Regions from separate parts of the Streptomyces sp. NBC_00414 genome, predicted to be linked through region 3. Evidence: riboswitches for the same ligand, from Rfam matches in the RefSeq annotation. Region 3 holds a riboswitch; each other region holds the start of a gene.

Region 1 (7,606 bases), 1.7 Mb from region 3:
TACCAGGCCAGCCGCCCCTTGAGCTTGATCTTCATCTTGCCCACGACGATGAACGCGACGCCCTTGTGCAGCCCGAGCCCGGCCACCGCACCCTTGTTGGCGTGGCTGTACTCCTTCTGCGGGAAGCCCCGCATACCGGAGATCACGTTGTCACCGAGGACCCGCGCCTGACGCAGCGCGTGCTGGGCGTTCGGCGGGCACCAGGCGTTCTCGTTGCCGGCCTTGCGGCCGACGAGGTCCGGCACCTGGGCGTTGTCGCCGGCGGACCAGATGTAGTCCGTGCCCTGCACCTGGAGGGTCGTCCCGGTGTCCACGTGACCACGGGGACCGAGCGGCAGGCCGAAGCGGGAGAGCACCGGGTTGGGCTTGACGCCGGCGGTCCACACGATCGTGCTGGAGTCGACCTCGAGGCCGTTCTTCAGGACCACGTGGCCGTCGACGCAGGAGTCCATGGAGGTGGAGAGATAGACCTCGACCCCGCGTCCTTCGAGGTGCTCCTTGCCGTACTGGCCGAGCTTGGGGCCGACCTCGGGAAGGATCTTGTCCGCGGCGTCGACGAGGATGAAGCGCATGTCGTCGCGGGACACGTTGTTGTAGTACTTCGCGGCGTCCCGGGCCATGTCCTCGACCTCACCGATGGTCTCCGCGCCTGCGAAGCCACCGCCGACGAAGACGAAGGTGAGCGCCTTGCGGCGGACATCCTCATCGGTCGTGGAGTCGGCCTTGTCGAGCTGCTCCAACACGTGGTTGCGCAGGCCGATGGCCTCCTCGATGCCCTTCATGCCGATGCCCTGCTCGGCGAGGCCGGGGATCGGGAAGGTGCGGGAGACCGCGCCCATCGCGATGACGAGGTAGTCGAAAGGCAGCTCGTACGCCTCGCCCACGAGGGGGGCGATCGTGGCGACCTTGCGGTCCTGGTCGATGGTCGTGACCCGGCCGGTGAGGACTTCCGCCTTGGGCAGCACGCGTCGCAGCGGGACGACGACGTGCCGAGGCGAAATGCTGCCTGCGGCTGCTTCGGGGAGGAAGGGCTGGTAGGTCATGTACGACCGGGGGTCGACGACCGTGACGGTCGCCTCGCCGTAGCGCATCTTCTTGAGGATGCGCCGAGCTGCGTACAGGCCTACGTACCCACCGCCTACTACGAGGATCCTGGGACGCTCCGTGGTGCTCATGCCATCGAGTATCCACCCGCCCCAGGGGGGTCGCTCGTGCGCCCCTTCACAAGCTCCTTCACACCCTCTGTTACACTGCGCGGCCCACGTGACCCAGGTCATGGTCCGGCAGGGGAACCAGCGTGCGTCGCGGGCCGTTGTCAATGCCGCCTGAGCTGCCACTCCGGCCTTTCGGGCCCCTTGGACCAGTACCCCTCTTCATACGATCGCAGCATCCCCGAAACAGCCCGTTGATCATGGACCGGACTCCTCCGGGAGCCCTTGAGGACCCGGAAGGAGGAAAACCTCCCCCAGCAGGGCCGATTCTCTTGTGAAGAACTTCACGAAGTTTTCCGCCGGGGTGTCGGAGAGGTCGTTTCCGAGCCCTCTCCAGGCCCCTCAAGTGCGCTCATACGTCATTGGAACTGCTCAGCCGAGGCTACCAACGGGTAGCGAAGAGGGGTCCGAACCGGGCGCCGGACGTGGGTCGGACCGGGGCCGGATCAGGCCACGGACCACGCGATGCCGTCGAGGATGTCGTGCTCGCTCACGACGACCTCCCGAGCGCCGGTCCGCTCCATGATCGCGAGGAGTACGAGGGCGCCTGCGCCGATGACGTCGACGCGCCCCGGGTGCATCGAGGGGATCGCCGCGCGCTCGGCGTGCGTGGCCGCGAGCAGCCGCTCGGTGATTGCGCGGACCTGCTCCAGGGAGACCCGGGAGTGGTGGATGGCCTCGGAGTCGTACTCCGGCAGCTCCAGGGCGATCGCCGAGACGGTGGTGACGGATCCGGCGAGCCCGACGAGCGTGCGGGCCTCCCGCAGGGGCACGGACTCCTCGGCGAGGTCGAGGGCCGCCTCGATGTCGGCGCGGATCGCCCGGACCTGCTCCTCGGTGGGCGGGTCGGTGACCACGCCGTCCCGCACGAGGTGCCGTTCCGTCATCCGTACGCAGCCGATGTCCACCGAGCGGGCGCCCCGCACGTGGTCGTCGCCCACGACGAACTCGGTGGAGCCGCCGCCGATGTCCACCACGAGGTAGGGCTTGGCGAGGTCGTCACGGCCCGTCAGCTCCTTCGTGGCGCCCGTGAACGAGAACTCGGCCTCCTGGTCGCCGGAGATGACCTCGGGCTCCACGCCCAGGATGTCGAGGACTCCGCGGACGAAGTCGTCGCGGTTCTCGGCGTCGCGGGAGGCGGAGGTGGCCACGAAGCGCAGGCGCTCGGCGCCGAGTTCCTTGATGACCGCGGCGTACTCGCGGCAGGCCGCGAAGGTCCGTTCCAGGGCCTCGGGGGCGAGCCGGCCCGTGCGGTCGACTCCCTGGCCGAGCCGCACGATCGTCATGCGGCGGTCCAGGTCGACGAGTTCGCCGGTCCGCGGGTCCGCGTCCGCGACGAGCAGCCGGATCGAGTTGGTACCGCAGTCGACGGCGGCGACACGAGTCATGACAGTGGTCTCCTGTTGCGATCGTTCGGCGGCCGGTCCCCGCAGGGTTCTTCGCCCCCGCCGCCCCTACCCTCCCCCAGTCTCGGCTTCGCTCGACCGGGGGACCCCCATCGTCACCGCATGGGGGCTGCGCCCCCTCGCCCCCTTTTGCGCAGTTCCCCGCGCCCCCAGGTACCTGGGGGCGCGGGGAACTGCGCAATCTTTTGGGCCCGCCCCCACCGGGCCCGCAGCCGACAACGCGCCCCGAGCCACCCGGTTCACCCAGCCGTCGGCACGACACACGCCCCCTTGCGCCACCACTCCGGCAGCATCGCGATCGCCTCGTCGCCGAGCGGGTTCACGCCCGGGCCCGCGGCCAGGGAGTGCCCGACCAGCACGTGCAGGCACTTCACCCGGTCCGGCATCCCGCCCGCGCTCGGAAATCCTTCGAGCACCTCGATGGAGTCACGGCGGGCGATGTAGTCCTCGTGCGCGGCCCGGTAGGCCTTGGCCAGCTCGGGGTCCGTGGCGAGACGCTCCGTCATCTCCTTCATGACGCCGTTCGCCTCCAGCGTGCCGATGGCGGAGGCCGCGCGCGGGCACGTCAGGTAGTACGTCGTCGGGAACGGCGTCCCGTCGGGCAGACGGGGAGCCGTCTCGACGACGTCAGGCTGCCCGCACGGACAGCGGTGCGCGATCGCGCGCAGCCCGCGCGGCGGCCGCCCGAGCTGCTGCTTGAAGGCCTCGACGTCCGCGTCGGTGGGCTCGGTGCGCGGAGTGGACGGCGGGGGCGTTTCCATGCCTTGGGTCTGTGTCTTTCTGGTCGGTCGACGGAGGTCGGTTCACTGGTCGGAGGCGTCGGCCTTGTCGACGCCGTCCCAGACGTTGGCGTACCAGGACCGGTCGGCCGCCGTCTGATCCGTACGCGTCTTCTTCGCCACGTCGGGGTCGATCACGATGTAGCCGGTCTCGCCCGGCATCACGTAGTGCAGCCGCTCCCGGATGCGCTGCTCGGCGTACGCGTCGTCCTGCCACCGCGTCTTCAGGTCGCGCAGTTCCTCGACCCGCTCGCGGGCCTGCTCGCGCTCGCGCTGCAGATCGGCGACCTCGGCACGCTGGGAGACGTACTGCCTTATGGGATAGGCGAGGGCCACGACGAGCGAGCACAGGACGAGGGCGAGGAGCGCCGCCCGGCCGGTCAGCCGCGAGCGGCGCGCCTGGCGTTTGGTCTGGGAGCGGTAGACACGGGCGGCGGTCTGCTCGCCGAGCGCCCGCAGCCTGGTCGCGGTGGAGAACCGGTCACGGTCCTTCACAGCCATCTGTCCCGCCTCCCCGATACGTGCGTACGTCCCCGCACACGGTACGGGACCGGGTACGGGGACGTACGTACGACGCTTCCTACAAGGGTGTCAGCCCCTGCGGGGTCAGCCCTTGAAGCGCGGGAACGCCGAGCGGCCCGCGTACACCGCGGCGTCGTCGAGGATCTCCTCGATGCGCAGCAGCTGGTTGTACTTGGCGACGCGGTCCGAGCGGGCCGGGGCGCCGGTCTTGATCTGGCCGCAGTTCACCGCGACCGCGAGGTCGGCGATGGTGACGTCCTCGGTCTCGCCGGAGCGGTGGGACATCATGCACTTGAAGCCGTTGCGCTGGGCCATCTCGACGGCGTCCAGGGTCTCGGTCAGCGAGCCGATCTGGTTGACCTTGACGAGCAGGGCGTTGGCGGAGCCCTCCTCGATGCCGCGGGCGAGGCGCTCGGGGTTGGTGACGAAGAGGTCGTCGCCGACGATCTGGACCTTGTCGCCCAGCTTCTCGGTGATGACGTTCCAGCCGGCCCAGTCGTCCTCGTACAGCGGGTCCTCGATGGAGACCAGCGGGTACGCGGCGACGAGCTCCTCGTAGTACTCGGTCATCTCGGCGGCCGAGCGGGACTTGCCCTCGAACTCGTACTTGCCGTCCTTGTAGAACTCGGACGCGGCGACGTCCAGCGCGAGGGCGACCTGCGCGCCGGGGGTGTAGCCGGCTTCCTTGATGGCTTCGACGATCAGGTCGAGGGCCTCGCGGTTGGAGCCGAGGTTCGGGGCGAAGCCGCCCTCGTCGCCGAGGCCGGTGGACAGGCCGCGGCTCTTCAGGACCTTCTTGAGGGTGTGGTAGACCTCGGCGCCCCAGCGCACGGCCTCGGAGAAGGACTCCGCGCCGATCGGGGCGATCATGAACTCCTGGATGTCGACGTTGGAGTCGGCGTGCGACCCACCGTTGAGGATGTTCATCATCGGGACGGGCAGCAGGTGCGCGTTCGGTCCGCCCAGGTAGCGGAAGAGCGGCAGGTCGCTGGCCTCGGAGGCGGCGTGGGCGACGGCGAGGGAGACGCCGAGGATGGCGTTGGCGCCGAGCGAGCCCTTGTTGTCGGTGGCGTCCAGGTCGATCATCGCCTGGTCGATGAGGCGCTGCTCGGTGGCGTCGTAGCCGACGAGCTCCGGGCCGATCTGCTCGATGACGGCGAGGACGGCCTTCTCGACACCCTTGCCGAGGTAGCGGTTGGGGTCTCCGTCACGCAGTTCGACTGCTTCGAAGGCACCGGTGGAGGCACCGGACGGAACGGCGGCACGACCCGTGCTGCCGTCGTCGAGGCCGACCTCGACCTCGACCGTGGGGTTGCCTCGGGAGTCCAGGATTTCCCGGGCTACGACGACGTCGATGGACGGCACGAGCATCTCCTTCTGGGATGTGACACAAGCTGTGCCGGGCCGGAGGCCCGGTTGCGCGCAGGCCGTGGTGGCCCCGCGGGATGAGCCTAACCGGCTGCCGGGGATCGGCCAGCCCTCGACCGCCCCCTGGACGGAACCGAGAGGAAATTGTTTCCGAACGGAACAAAGCGAGGCGGTAAAGCGGCAAGAAAAAACCCCGCCCCGGTGCGTACGGGGGAACACGCACCGGAGCGGGGGCCCGTGGGGGACGGGGGTGGCCCTCACGGGACCTCCACTATGGAGGACACGGATGTGAGAGCGCTGTGGTTCAGTCGCGATCCGGTCGCGGACCGGAACTCCGGCCGAGGCTGAGCGGCCAGGGCCTCGGCCGGAAGGTGCCGTCCGCACTACCGAAGTGGGGGGGTGCGACCGCCGGGGGTCAGCCGCGGCGCGGCTGCTCGGGGGTCAGCTGAGGTGCAGCTGCTGGCCCGGGAAGATGAAGTCGGCGTCGTCGACGATGTCGTCGTTCAGCTTGTAGAGCTTCGCCCAGCCGCCCTTGACCTTCTCCTTCGCGGCGATCTCGCTGAGGGTGTCGCCCTTGACGACCTTGTACTCGCCGTCACCCTTCTCGACCTTCTTGCCGGTCGGGGTCTCGACGGTCTTCTTCGCGGCCGGACGGTCCTGGGAACGCGAGGCGCGCTCCTCGGAGGACTGCGAGTTCTGCGGCTGCGGCTGCGTGGTGCTCTGGCCGGAACCGTTCGAGTTCGAGTCCGCGGGAGCCGAACCGCCACCGGTCGAGGCACCGGACAGGCCTACGCCACAGCTCGGCCAGGCACCCTTGCCCTGGCTCGCGAGAACCTTCTCGGCGACGGCTATCTGCTGGGACTTGGAGGCCTGGTCGGCGGTGGAGGCGTACGAGCTGCCCCCGTACGCGGCCCAGGTGGAGGACGAGAACTGCAGGCCGCCGTAGTAGCCGTTGCCGGTGTTGATCGACCAGTTGCCGCCGGACTCGCACTGGGCGACGGTGTCCCACTCGGAGGCGGTGGCGGCGGAGGCTCCCGTGGCGCCCATCAGCGGGACGGCGACGGCGGCGGTGGTGACACCGGCCAGCGTGGCGATACGGGTGGCCTTGGACGGGCGACGGTGCTTGCCCTTGTTCGAAAGCAGCATGAAGTGATCCCCTCACCGACGCCTGCGAGGTGAGCTGTCGGGTTCGGGCCGAGTGAGTTGCCCGGCCGCGTGACACTGCTGTCACGCGGCTTAACCCCAAGCCGTTCCCGGTCTCGACGACCGGTTCCGGCACTTACCTTGGGTCCCCCGCTCCTGCCTACGGCGCTTTACGCGTCGACTGTTCCCGTACGGCCGTTGGCAGGATTCGGCGTGCGACCGTCGGGGCTCACCAATGGCGAGCGGTCACGACCGTAGACACGGGCCGTGCCGAATTTCAAAGACGATCAGGGGTCTTGAGATCCATGTCTCAATTCGCCAAATCGGACATTCAACGCGAACTACCGCTGGTTTTCGCCCGATTCGGCGGCTTGATCACTACTTGCTCGCGAGCGCTCAGCCGTCGACGGCGATGCGCTGACCGGGGATGATGAAGTCCGGGTCGGCGCCGATGCTGTCCTTGTTCGCGGCGTAGAGCTCGCTCCACCCGCCGTCGATGCCAAGGGAGTCGGCGATGCTCGACAGACTGTCCCCGGAGCGGACCGCGTACGAGCCTTCGTCGGCGAGGACGCGCGAGGTGCTGTCGCTGCGCGAGGCGTGCCGGCCGGCGTAGTCGTCCGCGCGGGGCGCGGTGTCGACCTCTTCGGCGCTGACGCCGCGGTGACGGCCGGAGCTGTCGGCCTCGGCGTCGGTCGAAGCCTCGTCGTTCTGGGAGGACTTGTCCGGGTCGTCCGCCTTCGCCGTGGCGTCGGTGGACGGGCTGTCCGATCCCTGTGCGTCCGAGCCGGAGTCGTCCGCGGCGTCGGAGTCACCGTCGGTGGACGAGTCGGACTTGGAGTCGTTGCTCCCCTTTGTCGCATCCGAGTCGGCCGACGAGCCGGCGTCCTCGGCGAGGCCCGTGTCGACGTCCGCGGAGTCGGAGTCCTGCGTCAGGCCGGCGACGAGACCGCAGGTCGTCCAGGCACCCGTCCCCTGGTCCGCGAGTATCTTCTCGGCGACGGCTATCTGCTGCGAGCGGCTGGCCTGGTCGGCGCTCGGCGCGTAGTCGAGGCCGCCGTGCTCCTCCCAGGTCTCCTGGGTCATCTGGAGTCCGCCGTAGAGCCCGTTGCCGGTGTCGGCGCTCCATGAGCCACCGCTCTCGCACTCGGCGACCGCGTCCCAGGTCGTTCCGCTGGCG
Region 2 (7,606 bases), 2.6 Mb from region 3:
GACCGCCTTCCCGGGTGAATCTCGATAAAGGTCACTCTCGCCATTCGATTACAAACAGGAAGAATTGCGAGTCCTATGGAAATAGTCCGGAAATCGCTGCCGGTCCAACGGCAAGCGGCACGGACGACTGCTTCACCTGAGCCAGAGGAAATCCCCGTCATGAACAGGAAACAGACCACCGTCCTCGTCGCCCTCCCCGCTCTCTTTGCGAGCGCGGTACTCTTCCTCGGCGCTCCGGCCGGCGCCTCGGCGCCGGCCTGTACCGCGGGCACCGCCGGTGTCGCGGGGGCCAACGGCAACGCCGGTCATCCCAACGGCTTCCCCGGCACCGCGGGTGGCGCCGCGACGGGAACCGGGGACTGCGCCGGTGGCGCGGGAGGCCCCGGCGGCAACGGGGTCCTGGGCGGTGTCGGCGGTAAGGGCGGCAACGGTGGCGCCGGCCTGGGCAGCGGTTCCGGCGGGGCGGGCGCTCTGGGCGGCAACGCGGGCCCCAACGGCGCCGCAGGCGGTAACGGCGGCACCGGCGCTGTCGGCGGCCTGACCGGCGCCGGCGGTGCGGGCGGAGCGGGCGGCGTGGGCACCCAAGGAGGTGCGGGCGGTATCGGCGGGGCCGGCGGCAGCTCCGGCGCCAACGCCGGCGCGGGTGGCCTCGGCGGCCTCGGCGGCGCCGGAGGATCCACCGGCGGTGCGGGCGGCAACGGAGGCAAGGGCGGGACCGGCCACGGTGGTGGCGCGGGCGGCAACGGCGGCGCCGGCGGCGTCAACGGCTTCGGCAACGGAGGCAAGGGCGGCAAGGCCGGCAACGGCGGAAACGGCAGCTCGGGCGGCGCCTACCCGGGTGGTGCCGCAGGTATCGGCGGGGCCGGCGGTCTGAGTTCCGGAGGCATCAGCAACTTCGGCGGCCAGGGCGGCGCCGGGGGCAACGGCGGTGCCAAGTCGGGCGCCGGCGCCGACGGCGCCTGCGGGATCGGCGGCGCCGGTGGCAACGCAACCGGCGGCATCCTCTTCCAGGGCGGTGCCGGCGGTGCCGGCGGTGCCGGCGGGACCTTCGGCGGCGGCAGCCCCTGCGCGAACGGAGCCGACGGAACGCCGTGACCCACCGCACCGGGTGGCCCCGCGTCGTCCCTCCGCAAGGACACCCGGTGCGTCCCGGGGTGTGACGGCAACACCCTGAACACCACGTCACTGAGAGCCGGTGCGCCGACTCTCAGTGACTCTTGCCGTCGCGCGGCCCGCGCCGCCTGACGGCCCGACTCCGACGAGGCACCGCGGACCGTTTCACCCCTGGCGAACGCACACAACTCCTCCGACCTGCTGTTTCCGGCGAACTCCTGGGGCATGCTCTCCACATGACGTCTTGTACGTCTTGTACATTTTTTACAGAACCTCTGCCGGAGGAGGCACGCGCCATGACCCGACCGTCCGACCGACCGTCAGCCCGCCACGTCCTACCCGAGTTCACCGAGCGCACCAGTTCGGGCACGCGGACCATGGACCCGTACTCCAAGCTCCTCGAAGAGCGGATCGTGTTTCTCGGGACGCCGATCGACGACACGTCCGCGAACGACGTGATGGCGCAGTTCATGCACCTTGAGTACCAGGCACCCGACCGGGACATCTCCCTCTACATCAACTCCCCCGGCGGTTCCTTCAGCGCGATGGCGGCCGTCTACGACACGATCCGGTTCGTCGGTTGTGAGGTGGAGACCGTCTGCCTGGGGCAGGCCGCGTCGGCCGCGGCGGTGCTGCTGGCGGCGGGCACACCGGGCAAGCGGTACGCGCTGCCGGGGGCCCGCGTGCTGATCCACCAGCCGTTCCTGTCCGAGCCGGTCCGGGGACAGGCGTCCGACCTGACCATCCAGGCCGACGAACTGCTGCGCACCCGCGCGCGGATGGAGGAGATGCTCGCCCGGCACACGGGACAGAGTCGGGAGCGGATCGGCGCGGACATCGAGCGGGACAAGATTTTCGACGCCCGGGAGGCGCTGGAGTACGGGCTGGTGGACCGGATCGTCCCCGGCCGCAAGTCCGCCCTCGGCGCATCCGGCGCGAGGTGAACCGCCGATGTTCCCACCCGAGTTGCCCCCGCTGCCGGCCCTGACGCGGGCCGAGGCCGAGCTGATCGACCGCTATCTGGAGGTGGTCGACCTGCTCGGCCGGATCAACCCGGCGCACTCCGGCGACACCTACGGGGGGCTGCGCGCGGCCCAGGCGCTGGTAGGCCGGGCCACCGCGCTGCGCGACGCCCTGGCCCTGATGCACCAGCGGGGCGAGCACGAGGTGCACGCGGGAACCCTCGCGCGGGCTCTGCGCGTCCTTGACGGTGAGCGCCGGGCGGGCCGGGTCGCTCTGCCGCCCGGCTCCGACACCTGACGTACCCCCCTCGGCCGGGCGTCACGCAGGCACTTGACGAGACGTCCGCGCCAGGGTTGAAACGGACCAGAAGGCGTACCCCCGATCGGCGTATTCGGGGCTGCCTTCACAAGCCCCTGGGAGTTGCGCAACGCGCGTACCTCCGGGGCGGAATCAACCATTCCGGTGCTGGTGCGGGGGTCCTTGCGGCTCTCGACGCCCAGCCGTAGAAAGGGCTGTCCACCCGAACGGGTGAGTGGTGAGTAAGCCCACAAATCGCCGATTCCGCTCGGCTTTTGGGACATCAGTGCGTCAAGATCCCTCCGACGACAAGCCCCCGCCAGAAGCGGCGGGGCGGTCCGGGCGGACGCCGAGTCCTGCCGCTGCCCGGATGACCGGTCGACAGAAGTGCATCGGCAGGAGTGGAGGACCCAGGCACGACGGGCCGCCGGAGAGATCCGAGTGGCCCTTGGGGTGAAGCCGCAGCAGCGGCCGGGCAACTTCGCCAGCCCGAATCCGACAGGTCATCCTTCACAGGCGGCTGACGAAGGGTTGCGCATGACTGCGCTCAATCGTGTCCCGTCGCTGTTCAGCAGGGCCGGTACCGCATCGGTCCTCACCATCGCCGCCGTAGGCGGCGGCATAGTGGCCCCTGGCTTCGCGTCCGACGCGGAAGCGGCCACTCCCGCGACGAAGGCACTCAAAGTGGCGGCCTCCAAGAAGGGTGCCCCGTACAAGTACGGGGCCGCGGGGCCCAAGCGCTTCGACTGCTCCGGCCTCACGCTCTACTCGTTCAAGAAGGCGGGCAAGAACCTGCCCCGCACGGCCGCGGCCCAGTACAACAAGACGAACCACGTCTCCTCCTCTAAGCGCAAGCAGGGGGACCTGGTCTTCTTCCACTCGGGCCGGAACGTCTACCACGTGGGCATCTACGCCGGGAAGGGACGGATCTGGCACTCCCCGAAGACCGGGGACGTGGTGAAGCTCCAGAAGATCTGGACGAAGAGCGTCTGGTACGGCCGGGTCAGGTGATCTGCCCGCGGGACGGCCGCGGCGAGCGCCGCGGCCGTCCCGTGCGGTCCCCGGGCGTGTGATGCGTGAATTCGGCGGCCGAATGGTTACTCGTTCGACCATGGCCGAACCGCACCACCACGAGGAGCGCGACGAGACCCGGCTCGAACGCGCCGACCGGAACTTCAACGAGCTCCTCCAGGAGCTGCGGGTCACCCAGACCGGCGTCCAGATCCTCTTCGCCTTCCTGCTGACCCTCGCCTTCACCCCGCGGTTCCCGTCCCTCGACACCGTGCAGCGGACCACGTACGTCGTCACCCTGCTGCTCTCGGTCCTGGCGGCCGCGCTCTTCACGGCCCCTGCGGCACTGCACCGCCGGCTGTTCCAGCAGGGCGCCAAGCCCCAGGTGGTGAATGCCTCGTCCCGGCTCGCACAGCTCGGCCTGGCCGTGCTCGGGCTGGCTCTCGCCGGTTCCGTGCTGCTCGTCGTGGACGTGGCGGTGGACCGGACCGAGGGGATCGTGGCCGGGGCGACCACCCTGCTCCTGTGCGTCGGGCTGTGGGAGGTCCTGCCCTACCTGGTGAAACGGGCCGCCGACAAGACCTCCGACAAGAGCGCGCGGGACGAGTAGCCCGCGCGGAGCTCAGTCGGCCGGAACCGGCTCCACCGGTACCGTCCAGGGCAGCATGATCGACACGGTCTTCCCGCCCTCTCTGGTGGGCCGGACCGTGAGCTTGCCGCCGGACTCCGCGGTCAGCCAGCGGATGATCACCATGCCGCGGCCGTTGTCCTGCTGGACTGCGGCGGGCAGCCGCTTCGGAAAGCGCGGGTGGCTGTCGGTCACTCCGATGCGCAGTTGCTCGTCGCGGTCGAGCACGATGTCCACCGTGAAGGTGGGTGACAGCCCGAACGTGTGCTGTACGGCGTTCGTCGCGAGTTCTGAGACGATGAGCCGCACCGTGTCGGCCGCCTCCGAGTCGGACGGCAGTCCCCATTCGGCCAGGACGTCGGTGACATACGTCCGGGCGGCGGAGACCGAGGCGGGATCGCTCGGCAGAGTGACGGATGCTTCCTGGTGATCTGCCATGCGACGTCGTCCCTTTCCCACGGGACCGGAGTCCGACCGAAGCGGATGACTTCGAGTCGGTACCGGACTGGTGCTTGCGCCAGAGTGCCACTACCTCGGCGTTCGTGGTGCCGATCCACCAAGATATGCATATATCTGTCGCTCGAAGCGGTGAACTCTGCAACGGTCGACCGTATTTGGGCGGGCAACCGGTTTGTCCTCTACCGTCGGCGTGACGCCGGACGCCATAGCGTCCGCGCGACGGTCGGAAGGAGACGGCCATGCAGTACGGCCCCGCGGTGCGCCGACGTAAACTCGGCGCCGAACTTCGTGCCCTGCGTGCCCTCGCGGGCCTCACGAGCGGCGAGGCGGCCCGCCTCGTGGGCTGGCACCAGTCGAAGGTCAGCCGGATCGAGACCGGCCGCAGCGGGGTCAAGCCCACGGACGTACGGCTGCTCCTGGACGCGTACGACGTCCGGGACCCTGAGCTGCACGAGTTGCTCGTCGTGCTGGCGGGCTCGGACAACGACGGCCGGCACCACTGGTGGCACGCCTACCGCGGCCTGCTGCCGTCGACGTACAGCGATTTCATCAGTCTTGAGGCGCAGGCGGGGTCCATGCGGACGCTGGAGAACTCCGTGGTGCCGGGCCTTCTGCAGACGCCGGAGTACGCCCGCGAGGTGACGCGGGCCGCGGTGGACGGGGCGCACGACGGAAAAGTGGACGCGCTGGTGGAAGTGCGCCTCGCGCGCCAGGAGGTGCTGCGTTCGAACAAACCGCTCCGACTTAGTGCCGTTCTGGACGAGGCGGTGCTGCGGCGGACCGTCGGCGGGCCGGAGGTCATGGCACGGCAGTTGGACCGGCTGCGGGAGGCCGCGCAACTCCCTCACGTGCGGATTCAGGTGCTTCCCTTCGGAGTTGGGGCTCACGTCGGCGTCACCGGGCCCTTTGTTATTTTTTCGTTTACGAACAGATCTGATCTGGACGTGGTTGTTCTCGACCACTTGACGAGTAGCCTCTATCTCGAACAGAGAGAAGACCTCCAGTCGTACGAAGAGGCCTTCAACTCCCTTCAGGGCCAGGCCCTTTCGCCCGCGGACACGTTGGATTTCATCGCCGGTGTAGCTGACGGCGCATAAGGAGGCACCATGCCCGCCACGCCTCGGTACGTACCTTCCAGCACCCTTCTGCACGGCGTGCGGTGGCAGCGCAGCAGCCGCAGCACGGGAATGAACAACTGCGTCGAGACGGCCCGGCCGGACTCCGGCCCGTGGGCCGGACTGCTCGCGGTACGCGACTCCAAGAACGCCTCGGGGCCCGCTCTTGTCTTCGCCGCCGCGGCCTGGGAAGGCTTTATCGGCTCGCTTCGATGATCACGCCGACGGCCCGGCCGAGCTGCCCGTCCGTGAGATCCGCGCGGGCCGTGAGCCGCAGCCGTGAGATCCCGTCCGGTACCGACGGGGGACGGAAGCAGCCGACGGCCAGACCCGCCTCCCGGCAGTCCGCGGCCCAGCGCAGCGCCCGCTCCGGGGAAGAGGCCCGCACGGAGACCACCGCGGCGTCGGGCCGTACGGCTTCGAGACCCGCGGCCGTCAGCCGCTCGTACAGCGCTGTGGCCACCGCACGCGCGCGCGTGGCCCGTTGCGGCTCCCTGCGCAGCAGACGCAGGGCCGCGAGGGCCGCGCCCACCGACGCGGGGGCCAGACCCGTGTCGAAGATGAAGGTGCGGGCCGCGTTCACCAGATGGTCGATGACGTGGGCCGGTCCGAGGACGGCACCGCCCTGGCTGCCGAGCGACTTCGAGAGGGTGACGGTGGTGACGACGTCGGGCGCGCCCGCGAGTCCGGCCGCCCACGCGGCGCCCTGCCCGCCGTCGCCGAGGACGCCCAGACCGTGGGCGTCGTCCAGGAGCAGCGCAGCGCCGGGTCTGCCGGAGTCACCGGGTTCGCCGGATTCCCGGCAGGCGGCGGCCAGCGCGGACAGGGGTGCCGCGTCGCCGTCCACCGAGAAGACCGTGTCGGAGACGACGAGCGCGGGCCCGGTGCGCGTGTCCAGCGCCTTGCGGACGGCGTCGGGGTCGGCGTGGGCGACGACCTGAGTGGTGCCCCGCGCGAGACGGCAGCCGTCGATCAGCGAGGCGTGGTTGCCCGCGTCGGAGACGATGAGCGAGCCGTGCGGCGCCAGCGCGGTGACGGCGGCGAGGTTGGCCGCGTACCCCGAGGAGAAGACGAGCGCGGACTCGAAGCCGCAGAACTCGGCCAGCTCGGCTTCGAGCTCGGCGTGCAGTTCCGTGGTGCCGCTGACGAGCCGGGAGCCGGTGGCGCCGCCGCCCCAGGCACGGGCGGCGCGCGCGGCGCCCTCCGTGACCTCGGGGTGCCGGGCCAGGCCCAGATAATCGTTCCCGGCGAGGTCGAGGAGCGCGGAGTCGGCGGGGCGCGGCCGCAGGGTACGGACGAGTCCGGCCCGGCGGCGTGCCCGCGCCTGCTCGTCGATCCACTCGAACGGCGATCGGGCCATGTGTCCTCCGGGCCATGATGCGGGGTGTGGGTGAGGGTGTCCCATGGGGCCCCGACACACGACTTTCCGCCCGGCCGTCCCCACTGCCTTGTGCAGGCAACGCACAGATGCCTTTTGTAGGCAACGCACAGACCCTAGCCGGACCACCAGCCGCCCATGATGTGGCAATACCCACACGTCGAACCGTCTCTGTTGTCCGGTCCCTCCTTGGCCCGGCGCGGTCGGATAGGCCAGGATCGGACCTCATGGACCTGCTGAACACGCTGCTGGACAAGGGGCTTCGGCGCGAGCTGCCGACCCGCGAAGAGGCACTGGCCGTGCTGGCCACCTCCGACGACGAACTCCTCGATGTGGTGGCCGCGGCCGGCAAGGTACGCCGCCAGTGGTTCGGCCGACGGGTGAAACTCAACTACCTCGTCAACCTGAAGTCGGGCCTGTGCCCCGAGGACTGCTCGTACTGCTCGCAGCGGCTCGGCTCGAAGGCCGAGATCCTCAAGTACACCTGGCTGAAGCCCGACCAGGCCTCCGAGGCCGCGGCGGCCGGGCTCGCGGGCGGCGCCAAGCGGGTGTGCCTGGTGGCGAGCGGGCGCGGCCCGACGGACCGTGACGTCGACCGGGTCTCGGACACCATCAAGGCGATCAAGGACCAGAACGAGGGCG
Region 3 (7,606 bases):
CGATGTACGCGATCACCGAGGACCGGTACACGCCTGCCGCGGTCTCGCGCCATCTGCGGCGCGCGTTCGTCTGGCCGACCACGGGGACGGAGGGAGCGGAGCGGCTCGTCGACGGGCTGCTGCGTGTCGGGCGCCGGATCGGACGCCCCGCGGTGCTGATCCCGACCGACGAGGAGGCCGCGGTCCTGATCGCCGAGCACCAGGTGGAACTCGCGGGAAACTTCCTGTTCCCCCGGGTGGGGGCCGCGCTTCCACGGCGCCTGGCCAGCAAACAGGGCCTGCACGAACTCTGCGTGGAACACGGCGTACCCAGCCCGGGGGCCGCCTTCCCGGAGTCGTACGGGGAGATCGAGGACTTCGCTGCGAAGGCGAGGTTCCCGCTGGTGGCCAAGAACCGCGAGGCGTTCGTGCGCCGCGCGCGGCCGGCCGTGCACGGGACGACCCGCATCGCCACCCAGGAGGGTCTGTTACGGCTCGCCCGTGACTGGGGCGAGCGGCCGGGCGTGATCCTCCAGGAGTATCTGCCCCGGGAGGAGGCGGAGGACTGGATCGTGCACGCCTACTTCGACGCGGACTCGACGCCGCTCGCCATGTTCACCGGCGTCAAGGTCCGCTCCTGGCCGCCGCACGCGGGCATGACGGCGAACGCGTACGTCGTCGACAATCCCGAACTGGCGGACCTGGCCGCGCGGTTCATCAAACAGATCGGCTTCAGCGGCGTCATCGACCTCGATCTGCGCTTCGACCGCCGTGACGGCCGGTACAAGCTGCTCGACTTCAATCCGCGGATGGGCGCCCAGTTCCGGCTCTTCGAGAACGAGTCGGGGATCGACGTCGTCCGCGCCATGCACCTGGACCTGACCGGCCGGCCCGTTCCGGAGGGGGAACAACTGGCCGGCCGGCGCTACATCGTGGAGAACATCGACCTGCCGGCCCTGCTCGCGTACCGCCGCAGCGGCTACACGACACCGCACGCTCCCGCTCGCGCGAGCGGTACGGAGCTGGCGTGGCTGGCGGCGGACGACCTGCGGCCGTTCTTCACGATGCTCGCGCGCTTCGTACGGCCCGGTGCGAAGCATCTGTACCAGCTGTGGAGGGACGGCCGCCGCGGAGCCGGCGTGGCGCTGGGCCACCGATGACGACGGCCGGCCCGCGACGGACCGGCGAACGGCCGGCCGGCGGACCGGCGGCAGGACCGAAGCAGACCCGCAGCCGTGCGCAGGCGTGTGCGGGTGGGATCACGGAATGACGAAGTGGTGTTCTGGGGAGGGGACTTCGTGATGGAACCGGTGGCAGTGATCGGTGCCGGGCCTTTCGGCCTGTCCACCGCCGCGCATCTGAGGGCGCGCGGCATTCCGGTACGGGTGTTCGGTGAACCCATGGTGAGCTGGCGGGCGAACATGCCCGAGGGGATGCTCCTCAAGTCGACCCCGGCCGCCTCGAACATCGACGCCCCGCAGCCGGGGCACGACCTCGTCGACTACTGCGACGCGGCGGGCATTCCCCGCCTGGTCACGGACGAGGACATCGTCCCGGTCGAGACCTTCGTCGGTTACGGGGAGTGGTTCCAGCAGCGGCTCGTGCCGGAGCTGGAGCGGGTGCGCGTCGTCTCGGTCGACCGCCGGGCCGACCTCCGGGAGGGCCGTCGCGGGACGCGGCGCGACGCCGGCCGCGGACCCGGGGGGTTCGAAGTCAAGCTGGACTCGGGCGAGGTGTTCACCACGCGGGCGGTCGTCGTCGCGACCGGTCTGTCCGGGCTGGCGCACCTGCCCCGCGAGCTGGCCGCGGCCTCGCCCGACGGGCCGACGCCCACGGGCCCCGTCTCGCACAGCTCGCAACTGCACGACCTGTCCCGGTTCGCCGGCCGGGAACTGATCGTCGTCGGCGCGGGCCAGTCCGCCCTGGAGACGGCGGCGCTCGCCGCCGAGGCAGGCGCACAGGTGCGCGTGGTGGCGCGCGGAAAGGGGTCTGTCGACTTCGGCGCGCCCCCGTGGCAGCAGCCGCTGCTGCGCCCCGAGTCACCCTTCGGGCGGGCCTGGTCGTTGTGGGCTCTCACCTACTATCCCCACCCGTACCGTCATCTGCCCCCGGCAGCCCGGCACTTCCTCGTCCGCAGCGTCCTGGGTCCCCTCGGCGCCTGGTGGCTGCGCGAGCGGTTCGAGGGGAAAGTGCAGGTGAGCGAGGTGGCACGGATCACCCGCGCCTCCGGGAAGGCGGGCGGGCGGCCGGCCCTCACCGTCCGGACCCTCGGCGGCCGTATCGAGGAACTCTCCGCGGACCACATCGTCGCCGCCACCGGTTACCGCGTCGACCTCGCCGCGATGGACTTCCTCGGGCACGAACTGAGGACCCGGCTGGCCGTGAGCCGCGGAACACCGAGGCTGGGCGCCGGATTCAGCTCCTCCGTGCCCGGTCTGTACTTCACCGGGCTGCCGGCGGCCGCCTCGTACGGTCCGGTGATGCGGTTCGTGTGCGGGACGGAGTTCGCCTCACCGCGGCTGGTCCGGCATCTGGCGGGACGGCACCGCTGAAACCGGGGCGCGGGCGCACTCGATGGGAGCGCGCGCGGGCGTACGCGGGCGGTCGGGAGAGGGGCGTGAATCGGGTCGGTGGAGTGGCCGATATGTCATGGGATCGGCCTGAACTCCCGGGGCCTGCTGGGACACGCGACGACGCGTGGGGTGGTCGAGGTGTCGGACGACGTCCGGTTCCCGTCGAGTCGCTGGGGGATTCGGTCCGTATTCTCTGATCATGGCCCCCCCGATTGCATATTCACTCATCGCCACTGACCTGGACGGGACGCTCCTGCGAGGCGACGACACCCTCTCGGACCGGTCGCGTGCCGCACTGGCGATGGCGGTCGGGGCAGGCGCCCGGCACCTCGTGGTGACGGGGCGCCCCGCGCCGCGCGTACGCCCGCTGCTGGACGAACTGGGCAGCCAGGGGCTCGCGGTGTGCGGACAGGGCGCGCAGTTGTACGACGCCGGCGCGGACCGCATGGTGTGGTCCGTCACGCTCGAACGTGAGCTGGCCGAGGTGGCTCTCGGCAAGATCGAGGCGGAGGTCGGCGAGGTGTACGCGGCCGTCGACCAGGACGGTGTCGACGGTCTCACGCTCATCGAGCCGGGCTACGAGATGCCCCACCCGACGCTGCCGGCGGTACGGGTGCTGCGGCGCGACGACCTCTGGACGCAGCCCATCAGCAAGGTGCTGCTGCGCCACCCCCTGCTCTCCGACGACGAGTTGGCGTCGGCCGCCCGTGGAGCGGTCGGTTCGCTCGCCACCGTGACGATGTCCGGGCCCGGTACCGTCGAACTCCAGCCATGCGGCATCACGAAGGCGACGGGTCTCGCGCTCGCCGCCGGCCGGCTGGGCCTCACGTCGGCGCAGACCATCGCCTTCGGGGACATGCCGAACGACATCCCGATGTTCGACTGGGCCGCGCGCGGGGTCGCGATGGCCAACGCCCATCCAGAACTCAAGTCCGTCGCCGACGAGATCACCCTCTCGAACGAGGACGACGGCATCGCGGTGGTCCTGGAGCGCATGTTCTCCGGCGCCGGGACCGGCCGGACGGGCCCCCTCGTCGGCCGACAGGCCGGTCCGGGAGCCCGCTCGGGCGTCGGTCAGTAGGCTCCGAAGACGTTGTCGATCGAGCCGTACCGCGCGGCGGCGTAGTTGCACGCCGCCGTGATGTTGGCGACCGGGTCGAAGGGGTCCAGCGACGTACCGGTCACGTGGTACGCCGTGAAGGTCGGGTCGATGACCTGGAGGAGCCCCTTCGACGGCGTACCGGCGACCGCGTTGGAGTCCCAGTTGTTCATGGCCTGCGGGTTGCCCGACGACTCGCGGATGATGTTGCGGTAGATGCCGTCGTAGCTGCCCGGGATCCCCTGCTGGGCCATGACGTCCAGCGACTGCTTGATCCAGCCGTCGAGGTCGTCCGTGTAGGTCGTCGCGGCGGCCGGGGTGACGGCGGACGCCGTGGTCGCCTTGGCGGTCTTCGCCGGGGTCCGGCCGTTCTTGGTGCCCACGGTCAGCTTGAGGCCCGGGCGGATGGCCGAGGGGTCGTTGCCGATGACCGCGCGGTTGGCCTTGTAGAGCTTCTTCCAGTCGCCCGTGGTGCGCGCCTTGGCGATCTTGGACAGCGTGTCGCCCTTGACCACCTTGTACGTGACCAGTGAGACCTGCGGGACCGCGTTCGGAGCGGCCTGCGCCGCCTGGACGGGCTGCGCGGCGTGGGCGCCGGTGGCTCCCACGAGGGGGAGCGCGAGTGCGGCTCCGCCCGTTCCGGCGGCGACGATGCCACGGATGAGGGTGCTGTTTCCGGGACGGCGGTGCTTGCCTCGTGCGGGCATGGCGAATTTCCTCTCCGGCGCCTGCGAGGTGAGCTGTCGGGTTCGGGCGGGAGATGCCCGGTCGCGTGGTGTGCGCGACTTCACCCCTAGCCGTTCCGATATCCGGACCGGCGGCTTACCTGGGTCCCCCGCTCCTGCCGTACGCGAGTGAATGGGTGGCTGGGTTTTCCGGGCGGCGGCAGGATTAGGCGATCCGTCCGGAGTGACGTGAACGTATGCGAGAGCACATGCAGTGAACAAGCCCTGAATTCGCGCAGCGGCGGCCATGGCCTGCCTTGTCGGGCGGATATCCCTTGATCAAAACGGAAGGCAAAGTTCAACTTGCTTTCCGTGAAGGGAAGTCGACGGAACCGACAAAACGATCACTTCGGGCAGGCGTGACCCAATTCACGGACGCAGATGGGGGATTAAGGAAACGGTTCTCCAATTCGGGCAAGTCGGATGTCTTCGGGATGTTACGGCGACTTACGCCCCATATTGAGGGGATAATGTCCGTAAGAAAGGTGATACGCCATCTTCTGTGGACGCCGGACGATCAGGCGTCGCAGGTGGTCACAGCTCGGGCACAGGTGAGGCCCGCACTCCTGGAATTCACCGGGGGGCGCGGGCCTCACCGTGAATGAGCGCCGGTCGTTCGTGGAGCGCGTGAACTCATCCCGCCGTACGCGGAATCCGCTTCTCCCAGGTGCGGTGGAAGATCACCTCGTCACCGTCCTTGCAGATCACTTCGTTCGAGGTGATGAAGTCCGCCTCGTCGCAGGTGATTTCGGAATGCGACTCGACGCTCGCGTCCCAGGGCATTTCCGGTCGGTGCAGCCGGACGGACCAGTCGGACCGGGCGCGCGCCGACAACGGATCGGACTCATTGATCGTGTACGTCTCCAGCGCGTCCTCGGTGAATTCGAGCCCGTCCGGATAGACGCGTGTGCCGCCGTATCGCGGATCCACTTCGAGACGCCACTCACCCTTGGCGACATCGCGGACCACGAGGCGCTCGGGGCGCGGATCGTCCAGCGTGGCGGGGAAGTTCACACCCAGCGGAGCCGACTGCTCCGGTTCCGCGAAGGCGATGGAGGGGTCCGACTCCTGCGCGCGGAGCGGGAGTTCCAGGACGCTCCCCGACGGAGTGAGGGTGAAGCCCGCCTCCGAGCCCGGCTGGGGCCAGATCCACGGCCAGTACGCGGAGGAGACGGCGAGCCGGATGCGATGGCCGGGAGGGAAGGCGTGGCCGATGCCGTTCAGCTCGAAAAGCACCTCCTCCGTAGAGCCCGGTTCCCAGGGAACCACCCGGTCACGGCCATGACGGGCTGTCAGGTTCAGGGCGCCTCGGGTGACGAGCGTCGAGGAGCCGTCGGGGGCCACGTCGCACAACCGGGCCACTACTTGTCCACGTTCCGTCGGCGAGGTGAGTCTCAGGCGCACGCGCGGGCGGCCCAGTACCCAGATCTCCTGCGGGACCTCGAACTCGAAGCACACCGACCGCGCGTCCTCCTCCCGCTGGTCGGGCGGCAGGTCCGCCTCGTTGCCGAAGGGGAAGAAGCGGCCGGCTTCCAGCCCCGTGTGCTGAGGGGAGCGCACGATCACGGGGGCGCCCTGGAGCGCGTACGGCACGTGGGCGACCAGGGGAGAGGGCCAGGCCCGGTCGCCGACCCAGCGGCCGGGCAGGGCCGGGTACACCGTCGCGGGAGGGTGCGAGTCGCTGACGTAGGAGCGCAGGAGCGGCTCGGACATCACGCCGGAGTCGGTGCCCTTCAGCCAGTGGTCCCACCAGCGCAGCGTCTCCTGGAGGAAGCCGATGGCCGGCCCCGGCGGCAGCCCCCGGTCGGGGTACTGGTGCGACCAGGGCCCGATCAGGCCCCGTACGCGGTCCGCCGGGAGGTGTTCCACGAGCCGCAGCACGGTGTCCCGGTACGGGTCGTGCCAGCCGCCGACCGCGAGCACGGCCGCGTGGATCGCCGAGTAGTCCTCGCACACGCTGCCGCGGCGCCACTGCTCGTCCCTCGTCTGGTGGGCGAGCCAGGTGTGCAGGAACGGATCGACGGACTCCAGTCGTTGCACCCACAGGTCGCGCCATGACTCGCCCGCGTACGCGGGATCGGGAGGGCGCGACACGAACGCGAGCATGGTCGCCGCCCACGCGTGCATGTCGACGGCGAGTACGGAACCACCCATGTAGTGCACGTCGTTGTCGTAGCGGTCGTCCGACGAGCAGACCGTGACGACCGCCTTGAGCGGCTCGGGCGCGAGGGACGCGATCTGGAGGGAGTTGAAGCCGCCCCAGGAGATGCCGAACATGCCGACCTTGCCGGAGCACCAGGGCTGTGCGGCGAGCCATTCGACGACCTCGACCCCGTCGGCCAGCTCCGTCGCCGAGTACTCGTCGCCCGGCAGTCCCTCGGAGTTGCCGTGCCCGCGGACGTCCACGCGTACGGAGGCGTAGCCGTGGCCCGCGTACCAGGGATGGCGCTGCCGGTCGCGCGGAGCGGTCCAGTCGGTCAGCCGGTACGGGAGGTATTCGAGCAGGGCCGGCACGGGTTCGCCGTAGAGGGGCCGCCACACGCGCGCGTAGAGCTTGGTTCCGTCCGTGAGGGGAACGCGGATGTCCTCGTGAAACGTCTCGCAGGGGAAGGACGTACGGATGCGCATGGGTGTCACCTCAGTGGACGGGGTGCATCGTGCGGCGCAGCCAGGGCGCCGCGGCGATCACGAGCAGACCGGCGGCCACGGCGATCGCGCCGTTGACGCCGAAGTAGGCGGGCTTGGACACGTCGTCGTAGAACTTCACGGTCTGGGCCTGGATGCCGTTGGCGAGGGCCAGGGAGAGGAACCAGAGGGACATCGTCTGGCTGGCGAAGGCCTTGGGGGCGAGCTTCGTGGTGGCCGACATGCCGGAGGTCTCCAGGAGGATGTCGCCGAGCCCCAGCAGGAAGTACGAGCCGACGATCCACCACACGGACATCAGGTGGTCGTCGCCGTCGTGGCCGGAGGTCGGCAGCACCATCAGCAGGAACGACAGCCCGCCGAGCACCACACCGAACGCGATCTTGTTGGAGGCGTGCGGCTGGCGGTGCCCCATCCGCACCCACAGCGCGGCCACCACGGGGGCCAGCGCGACCTCGAAGGCGCCCAGGGCGGACGCGTACCAGCCGGCGGGGAAGTCGAAGCCGAGGATCGTCGTCTCGGCGTTCGACGCGGCCAGCAGGATCATCGTCGAGTACGCCTGGAAGAGGATGAAGTTGAAGACCGTG
Region 4 (7,606 bases), 3.0 Mb from region 3:
CGAAGAAGCGGTAGTACTTCGACTCGGCGGACACCTGCTCGTAGAAGCTGACGAGGCGGTCGGCGTCGTCGGCCGCGATGGGCCGGACGCGCGCGGTGCCGCCGTCGCGCAGGACGACGTCCGCCTCCCAGTGGGCGGGGTACTCGTGCCGGTCCGACGGGGTCTGCATGGGGCCCAGAGTACGACTCGGGTCCGACAACGGCGGGCTCGCGTCCGGCGGGGGCCCGGGGCAGTCTTGGGGAACCCGGCCGGCCGGGTCCGCACCCACGCAGGGCACGCTCCACCGTATGGAACACTGGTCTAGACAACCGTGAGACACCTGAAGGGCAGCATCACATGGCTGAGCGCCGCGTCAACGTCGGCTGGGCCGAGGGCCTGCACGCCCGTCCCGCCTCCATCTTCGTCCGGGCGGCCACGGCCACCGGTGTCCCCGTGACGATCGCCAAGGCCGACGGCAATCCCGTCAACGCCGCTTCCATGCTCGCGGTCCTCGGCCTGGGCGCCCAGGGCGGCGAGGAGATCGTCCTGGCCTCCGACGCCGAGGGCGCGGACGCCGGGCTCGACCGCCTGGCGAAGCTGGTCGCCGAGGGTCTCGACGAGCTCCCCGAGACGGTCTGACCTCCCGGACCCCGTACGGCGGAGCCGCGTCACCCACACCCCGGGGGACGCGGCTCCGCCGTTTGCGCGTACGGGACCGACGGGCCGGAGTCGCCCCCGGGGGCTCCCCCGCGACGAAGATTTCCCAGCGGGGCGGGAGCCGTGTTTTTCACACGGGACCGGCGCGGCAATTTCCGTGCATACAGAAATTGCGCGCTCCGCAGTTCCGGGCACGCAGAATAAAAGGGCACCAGAAATAGGAACCTGCCGAATATCCCTCTTTGTATACGGTGCTTCTGTTAATGCCGCAGGCCCGCTGTGTTTACGGGATGTTGCGAAGTCCTCACACGTTCGACGCGGTCCGCGCCGGGAAAGCGCAGCCGGTGCGCGGAGGTCGCCCGCTCCGTGTGCAACGCCGTGATCGACCGGGCCCGGTCACTGTCACCGCGGGCCACGGCGTCCACGATGGCCCCGTGCTCGGTCCAGGACTCGGCGGGGTGCGCGGGCGCCTCGACCGAGTACATCCAGGCGATCTTGTGCCGCAGCTGACCGAGCGTCGAGGTCAGCGCCGGGCTGCCCGAGGCCTGCGCGAGCGTCTCGTGGAACCAGCCGCCGAGTGAGCGCAGATCCTCGCTGTTGCCCCGCCTGGCCCGCTCCTGACCGAGTCTGACCAGGCCGCGCAGCACCTTGAGATGGGCCTCGGTACGTCGCTGGGCGGCCCGGGCGGCGCCCAGCGGCTCCAGCAGCACACGCATCTCCAGGAGGTCGGCGGCCTCCTGCTCCGTCGGTTCGGCGACGCACGCGCCCGCGTGCCGGCGGGTGACCACGAAGCCCTCCGCCTCCAGGGTGCGCAGCGCCTCGCGCACGGGGACCCGCGAGACGCCGTAGCGGCGCGCGAGCAGTTCTTCGGTGAGCCGGCTGCCGCGCCCGTAGACACCCGCGACGATGTCGTCACGGATCGCCGTGCATACCGAGCGCGCGGGAATACGCATGACCGAACCTCCGCCTTAATCCCCGCGAAACGCGGTCGATTGACGCTTGTTCGGTGACTCTATTGCAGAGAACGGGAAATTCCGAAGGCAGCCGGGAATCCATGGATATTTTTTGGACACACCACGTCTCCGAACAGGCAGTCGTCCGGTGCGGAAGTGACCGGAAGCGGTCGTACGGGTACCTACGGGCCCATCTGAGGCGACGGGATCGCGCGAAGGCCCCGGCTCGGTGAGCCGGGGCCTTCGCGCGGATGCGGTGCTGTACGTCCGTACAGAGATGCCGTGCGGTCAGACGTTGACGCCGTGCCCGCGGAGGTACGCGACGGGGTCCATGTCGGATCCGTACTCCGCGGTCGTCCGCGCCTCGAAGTGCAGGTGCGCCCCCGTGACGTTGCCGGTCGCCCCGGAGAGGGCTATCTGCTGCCCCGGAGTGACCGTCTGGCCGACCGAGACACCGATGGACGAGAGGTGCCCGTACTGGGTGTACGTGCCGTCGGTCATCTTGATGACGACCTGGTTGCCGTACGAGCCGCCCCAGCCTGCCTCCACGACGGTGCCGGAGCCCACCGCGTGGACGGCGGTGCCGCTGGCGGCGTGGAAGTCGATGCCGGTGTGGCTGCCGGAGGACCAGATGCCGCCGCCGGCCTGGTAAGAGGTCGAGACGTACGAGCCGGCGATCGGCGCGGTGTAGGCGTTGAGGCGCTTGCGCTCCTTCTCGCGGGCCGCGCGGGCCTCGGCCTCGCGCTCCTTCTCGGCCCTCGCCTTGGCCTTGGCCGCGGCCTCCTCGGCGCGCTTCTTCGCGGCGGCCTCGGCCTTCTCGCGGGCCGCGTCCTGCTCGGCGGCCTGCCGCTGGGCGGCGGCCTGGGCGTCGATCTCGTGGGCGACCGAGTCACCCATGGTGACGGCCCGGAGGGGGCCGGTCTGCTCGATCTCGCTCTCGGCGGCGAACGCCGGGGCGGCCAGTGTGCCCACGACACCGGTGGTGGCCAGGGCTGCGACGCCGACGGTCCTGCGGGTCGTGCGCGTCATGCGGCTGGGAAGACGGTGCTTCCCCGTGGCGCGGGTGAACGCCATGAAGTGGCTGGTCCTTTCCTTCCTTCTCGCCTACCGGGTTAGCTGACGGGTTCGGAGCAGGAAGGTCTCCTACGGACCCCCTTCGGGAAGGGCGTCCGATTCACCCCAGGGACGTGGGTCCCCGGCTCCCCTGGCTCGCGCCATGCGGGGACTCGGCGATGACTGTCCGGTGCCGCGGACGCGGCGCAGTGCCTGACGAACAGCCGGACCGACGCTAAGCGGCGCCTCTTTCAATAGACAAACGGATCAACACTTTTGTAGCGCACGCCACAGGGCAGACAGGCAACCTCTCCACCAATACGGGCAACTTCCGCCTCAATGCAGACAATCAGGGAGGAAGGCGGTACGGGCAGCAGTATGAAAAAGGGGCCCGGGCGACTCGTCGGTCACCCGGGCCCCACCTGCTGCCAGTACCTACTCCGGTGCCACGACGCTGACTTCGCCGATTCCGAGGGCCCTGACGGGCCCCTCGATCTGCGCGGCGTCACCGACGAGGACGGTCACCAGACGGTCCACCGGGAAGGCGTTCACGGCGGCCGCGGTGGCCTCCACGGTGCCGGTGGCGGCGAGCTGCTTGTACAGCGTCGCCTGGAAGTCGTCCGGCAGGTGCTGCTCGACCTGGTCGGCCAGCGTGCCCGCGACGGCGCCCGCGGTCTCGTACTTCAGGGGCGCCACCCCCACCAGGTTCTGCACGGCGACGTCACGCTCGGCGTCCGTCAGACCCCCGGCGGCGAGGGTGCGCAGCACCTTCCAGAGGTCGTCGAGCGCCGGGCCGGTGTTCGGGGTGTCCACCGAGCCGCTGATGGCGAGCATCGAGATGCCCGTCCCGTCCGGGGCGGAGCGCAGAACCTGGCCGAACGCCCGCACGCCGTAGGTGTATCCCTTCTCCTCGCGCAGGACACGGTCCAGGCGGGAGGTGAGGGTGCCACCGAGGCAGTACGTGCCGAGCACCTGGGCGGGCCACACACGGTCGTGCCGGTCCGCGCCGACGCGGCCGATGAGCAGCTGCGTCTGGACGGCTCCGGGACGGTCGACGATGATCACCCGGCCGGTGTCGTCGGCGGTCACCGAGGGCACGGGACGCGACTCGGCCTGCGATCCGGTCCAGGTGCCGAGCGTGTCCCCGAGCAGCGCGTCGAGGTCGACGTCGGTGAGGTCTCCGACGACGACCGCGGTGGCCGTGGCGGGGCGTACGTGCTTCTCGTAGAAGGCGCGTACGGCCGCCGAGTCGATCGCGGTGACCGTCTCCTCGGTGCCCTGGCGCGGGCGCGACATCCGGGAGTCCGCCGGGAAGAGCTGCCGGGACAGCTCCTTGGCGGCCCGCCGGGCCGGGTTGGCGGTCTCGTGCGGGATCTCGTCGAGCCGGTTGCGCACCAGCCGCTCGATCTCGCCGTCCTCGAACGCGGGCGCCCTGAGCGCGTCGGCGAGCAGGCCGAGCGCCTTGGGCAGCCGGGAGACGGGGACTTCGAGGCTGAGCCGTACGCCGGGGTGGTCGGCGTGCGCGTCCAGGGTGGCGCCGCAGCGCTCCAGCTCGGCGGCGAACTCCTCGGCGGAGTGCTTGTCGGTGCCCTCCGAGAAGGCTCGCGCCATGATCGTGGCGATGCCGTCCAGGCCCTTCGGCTCCGCCTCCAGCGGGGCGTCCAGGATCACCTCCACGGCGACGACCTGCTGGCCGGGGCGGTGGCAGCGCAACAGCGTCAGGCCGTTGCCGAGGGTGCCGCGCTCGGGCGCGGGGAAGGCCCAGGGCCTGGCCTCGCCGGCCTGGGGCTGCGGGTGGAACTCCATCGTGGCGAGCTCGGTCACTTGGCCGCCTCCTCGTCGGTGTTGTCAGCGGCGGCGTCGGTCCCGGGGGCGTCGGTCTCCTCGGCGGCGACCGGCTCGTAGACCAGCACCGCGCGGTTGTCGGGGCGCAGGCGGGCCTTGGCGACCTCCTGGACCTCCTCCGCGGTGATGTCGAGGACGCGCTGGACGGCGGTCAGGGCGAGCTGGGGGTCGCCGAACAGGACCGCGTACCGGCACAGTTCGTCGGCGCGGCCCGCGACCGTGCCGAGCCGGTCCAGCCACTCGCGCTCCAACTGGGCCTGGGCGCGCTCCATCTCCTCGGCCGTGGGGCCCTCCGCGGCGAACCGGGCGAGCTCCTCGTCGACGGCGGCCTCGATGACCGGGACCTCGACGTCACCGGAAGTCTTCACGTCGAGCCACCCCAGGGAGGGCGCTCCGGAGAGACGCAGCAGGCCGAACCCGGCCGCGACGGCGGTGCGGTCGCGGCGTACGAGCCGGTTGTAGAGCCGGGACGACTCGCCGCCGCCGAGGACGGTCAGGGCGAGGTCGGCCGCGTCGGACGCGCGCGTGCCGTCCTCCGGCAGCCGGTAGGCGGCCATCAGCGCGCGCGCCGGGACCTCCTCCTCGACGACCTCGCGCAGCTGCCCGCCCATGGTCTCCGGGAGCGAGCCGTCGCGCGGGGCGGGCTTTCCGTCATGGCCCGCGACGGAACCGAAGTACTTCTCGACCCAGGCGAGCGTCTGCTCCGGGTCGATGTCACCGACGACCGACAGCACCGCGTTGTTGGGCGCGTAGTAGGTGCGGAAGAAAGCGCGCGCGTCCTCAAGGGTGGCCGCGTCCAGGTCCGCCATCGACCCGATCGGGGTGTGGTGGTAGGGGTGGCCCTCCGGATAGGCGAGGGCGGTCAGCTTCTCGAAAGCGGTGCCGTAGGGGACGTTGTCGTAGCGCTGCCTGCGCTCGTTCTTGACGACGTCCCGCTGGTTCTCCATCGACTCTTCGTCGAGCGCGGCGAGCAGGGAGCCCATGCGGTCGGCCTCCAGCCAGAGGGCGAGCTCCAGCTGGTGCGTCGGCATGGTCTCGAAATAGTTGGTCCGCTCGAAACTCGTCGTCCCGTTGAGCGAACCGCCCGCTCCCTGGACCAGCTCGAAGTGACCGTTGCCCTTCACCTGGCCGGACCCCTGGAACATCAGGTGCTCGAAGAGGTGGGCGAGCCCGGTACGGCCCTTGACCTCGTGACGCGAGCCGACGTCGTACCAGAGGCACACCGCCGCGACCGGGGTGAGGTGGTCCTCGGAGAGCACCACACGCAGGCCGTTGGCCAGGCGGTGCTCGGTCGCTGTCAGGCCGCCGGAACCGGCCTCGGCTGTGGCCGTGTGACCCATGGGCATGTACGTCCCTTCGATCGCGGAAAACTGCTGAATTCCTGCTAGTCATGCCACTGTATGCAAGCGCGCGGACGGCTGGCGAAGTTCCCGCGTCGAGTACGCCGAGAGCGAGCACCGGGCCGCCCGCGGGATCCCGCGCGACCGCGCGGGCAGCACAGGCCCGGCCCGACGACGCTCCCACCGGCAGCCGACCCGGCCAGGGGCGCTCCCCCAAGGGCGCGGGGAACTGCGCGACCAGCCCCGACGGCCCCGCACCCGACGAGCCCCCCTGCCCCCGGAGGGACTCGGCTCACGACGGGTGCAGGCGGTCGGCCGGGTGCCACCGGGGCCGCCCGCCCCCGTGAAGCCGGCCGCACGGCGCACGGCCAGAACGAGGTAGCCTCCGAAACCTCGCGCGACCGATGACGCGATAGCGTCCGGAGACCTCCGCAGGCAGCGGGGCCGGGGTTCCGACTGCCTGCCGAGACCGCCGGAATCGCTGTCTGCCAGGCCTGTTGAGCTGGTCACGCACCCGACCCGCGAGACCCGTACGGACGGGTCGTGGTCCGCGTTGTCAGTACCGCGGTCCACAATGGACCGCGTCAGAACCCGTTCATGCCCCGGCAGAGACTGTGAAGGAGTCGCAGCAGCGATGGCCCGCCGCAGCACGAAGACCCCGCCATCCGACGACTTCGAGGAGCGCATCCTCGACATCGACGTCGTCGACGAGATGCAGGGCTCTTTCCTTGAGTACGCGTACTCGGTCATCTACTCCCGAGCCCTGCCGGACGCCCGCGACGGCCTCAAGCCCGTGCACCGCCGCATCGTCTACCAGATGAACGAGATGGGGCTCCGCCCCGACCGCGGCTACGTGAAGTGCGCCCGCGTCGTCGGCGAGGTCATGGGTAAGCTCCACCCCCACGGCGACGCGTCGATCTACGACGCCCTGGTCCGCCTGGCCCAGCCCTTCTCCATGCGCCTGCCCCTGGTCGACGGCCACGGCAACTTCGGTTCGCTGGGCAACGACGACCCGCCGGCCGCCATGCGGTACACCGAGGCGAGGATGGCCGACGCCACCTCCCTCATGACGGAGTCGATCGAGGAGAACACGGTCGACTTCAGCCCGAACTACGACGGCCAGGAGCAGGAGCCGTCGGTCCTCCCGGCCGCGTATCCGAACCTCCTGGTCAACGGCGCGTCGGGCATCGCGGTCGGCATGGCGACGAACATGGCGCCGCACAACCTCGGCGAGGTCATCGCCGCCGCCCGCCACCTGATCCGCCATCCAGGCGCCGATCTCGAAACGCTCATGAAGTACGTCCCGGGCCCCGACCTGCCCACCGGCGGCCGGATCGTCGGCCTGACCGGGATCAGGGACGCGTACGAGTCGGGCCGCGGCACCTTCAAGATCCGCGCGACGGTGTCGGTGGAGAACGTGACGGCGCGCCGCAAGGGCCTCGTCGTCACCGAACTGCCCTTCACCGTCGGCCCGGAGAAGGTGATCGCGAAGATCAAGGACCTGGTCGGCTCGAAGAAGCTGCAGGGCATCGCCGACGTCAAGGACCTCACCGACCGCTCGCACGGCCTGCGCCTGGTCATCGAGGTCAAGAACGGCTTCGTGCCGGAGGCGGTCCTGGAGCAGCTCTACAAACTGACGCCGATGGAGGAGTCCTTCGGCATCAACAACGTGGCGCTGGTGGACGGCCAGCCGCTCACGCTGGGCCTCAAGGAACTGCTGGAGGTGTACCTCGACCACCGTTTCGAGGTCGTGCGCCGCCGCAGCGAGTTCCGCCGCAC

Evidence for each region. Region 3 has a riboswitch for cyclic di-AMP ahead of OHS59_RS26185 (LysM peptidoglycan-binding domain-containing protein). Riboswitches for the same ligand answer to the same signal wherever they lie in the genome.
Region 1: it holds a riboswitch for cyclic di-AMP, as region 3 does, so the genes downstream of both, OHS59_RS18625 (transglycosylase family protein) here and OHS59_RS26185 (LysM peptidoglycan-binding domain-containing protein) in region 3, are expected to answer to the same signal.
Region 2: it holds a riboswitch for cyclic di-AMP, as region 3 does, so the genes downstream of both, OHS59_RS37635 (C40 family peptidase) here and OHS59_RS26185 (LysM peptidoglycan-binding domain-containing protein) in region 3, are expected to answer to the same signal.
Region 4: it holds a riboswitch for cyclic di-AMP, as region 3 does, so the genes downstream of both, OHS59_RS12765 (M23 family metallopeptidase) here and OHS59_RS26185 (LysM peptidoglycan-binding domain-containing protein) in region 3, are expected to answer to the same signal.

Annotation. Positions count from the first base shown of each region.
Region 1 covers NZ_CP107935.1:4,340,627-4,348,232, forward strand. The annotation lists gene OHS59_RS18600 (NAD(P)/FAD-dependent oxidoreductase) at 1-1,175, opposite strand, end outside; gene OHS59_RS18605 (Ppx/GppA phosphatase family protein) at 1,658-2,599, opposite strand; gene OHS59_RS18610 (DUF501 domain-containing protein) at 2,857-3,378, opposite strand; gene OHS59_RS18615 (FtsB family cell division protein) at 3,421-3,897, opposite strand; gene eno (phosphopyruvate hydratase) at 4,003-5,283, opposite strand; gene OHS59_RS18625 (transglycosylase family protein) at 5,728-6,432, opposite strand; cyclic di-AMP (ydaO/yuaA leader) riboswitch at 6,437-6,607, opposite strand; gene OHS59_RS18630 (transglycosylase family protein) at 6,826-7,606, opposite strand, start outside.
Region 2 covers NZ_CP107935.1:8,637,259-8,644,864, reverse strand. The annotation lists gene OHS59_RS37650 (hypothetical protein) at 160-1,095, shown strand; gene OHS59_RS37645 (ATP-dependent Clp protease proteolytic subunit) at 1,410-2,057, shown strand; gene OHS59_RS37640 (hypothetical protein) at 2,065-2,373, shown strand; cyclic di-AMP (ydaO/yuaA leader) riboswitch at 2,752-2,907, shown strand; gene OHS59_RS37635 (C40 family peptidase) at 2,911-3,384, shown strand; gene OHS59_RS37630 (DUF6328 family protein) at 3,485-3,994, shown strand; gene OHS59_RS37625 (ATP-binding protein) at 4,007-4,450, opposite strand; gene OHS59_RS37620 (helix-turn-helix domain-containing protein) at 4,711-5,568, shown strand; gene OHS59_RS37615 (DUF397 domain-containing protein) at 5,578-5,802, shown strand; gene OHS59_RS37610 (8-amino-7-oxononanoate synthase) at 5,783-6,946, opposite strand; gene bioB (biotin synthase BioB) at 7,192-7,606, shown strand, end outside.
Region 3 covers NZ_CP107935.1:6,016,060-6,023,665, forward strand. The annotation lists gene OHS59_RS26170 (carboxylate--amine ligase) at 1-1,139, shown strand, start outside; gene OHS59_RS26175 (FAD-dependent oxidoreductase) at 1,278-2,531, shown strand; gene OHS59_RS26180 (HAD family hydrolase) at 2,752-3,633, shown strand; gene OHS59_RS26185 (LysM peptidoglycan-binding domain-containing protein) at 3,627-4,358, opposite strand; cyclic di-AMP (ydaO/yuaA leader) riboswitch at 4,362-4,526, opposite strand; gene OHS59_RS26190 (CocE/NonD family hydrolase) at 5,010-7,004, opposite strand; gene OHS59_RS26195 (peptide MFS transporter) at 7,015-7,606, opposite strand, start outside.
Region 4 covers NZ_CP107935.1:2,978,497-2,986,102, forward strand. The annotation lists gene OHS59_RS12750 (bifunctional acetate--CoA ligase family protein/GNAT family N-acetyltransferase) at 1-169, opposite strand, end outside; gene OHS59_RS12755 (HPr family phosphocarrier protein) at 337-618, shown strand; gene OHS59_RS12760 (GntR family transcriptional regulator) at 897-1,589, opposite strand; gene OHS59_RS12765 (M23 family metallopeptidase) at 1,878-2,663, opposite strand; cyclic di-AMP (ydaO/yuaA leader) riboswitch at 2,677-2,831, opposite strand; gene OHS59_RS12770 (M16 family metallopeptidase) at 3,078-4,466, opposite strand; gene OHS59_RS12775 (M16 family metallopeptidase) at 4,463-5,833, opposite strand; gene OHS59_RS12780 (DNA gyrase/topoisomerase IV subunit A) at 6,462-7,606, shown strand, end outside.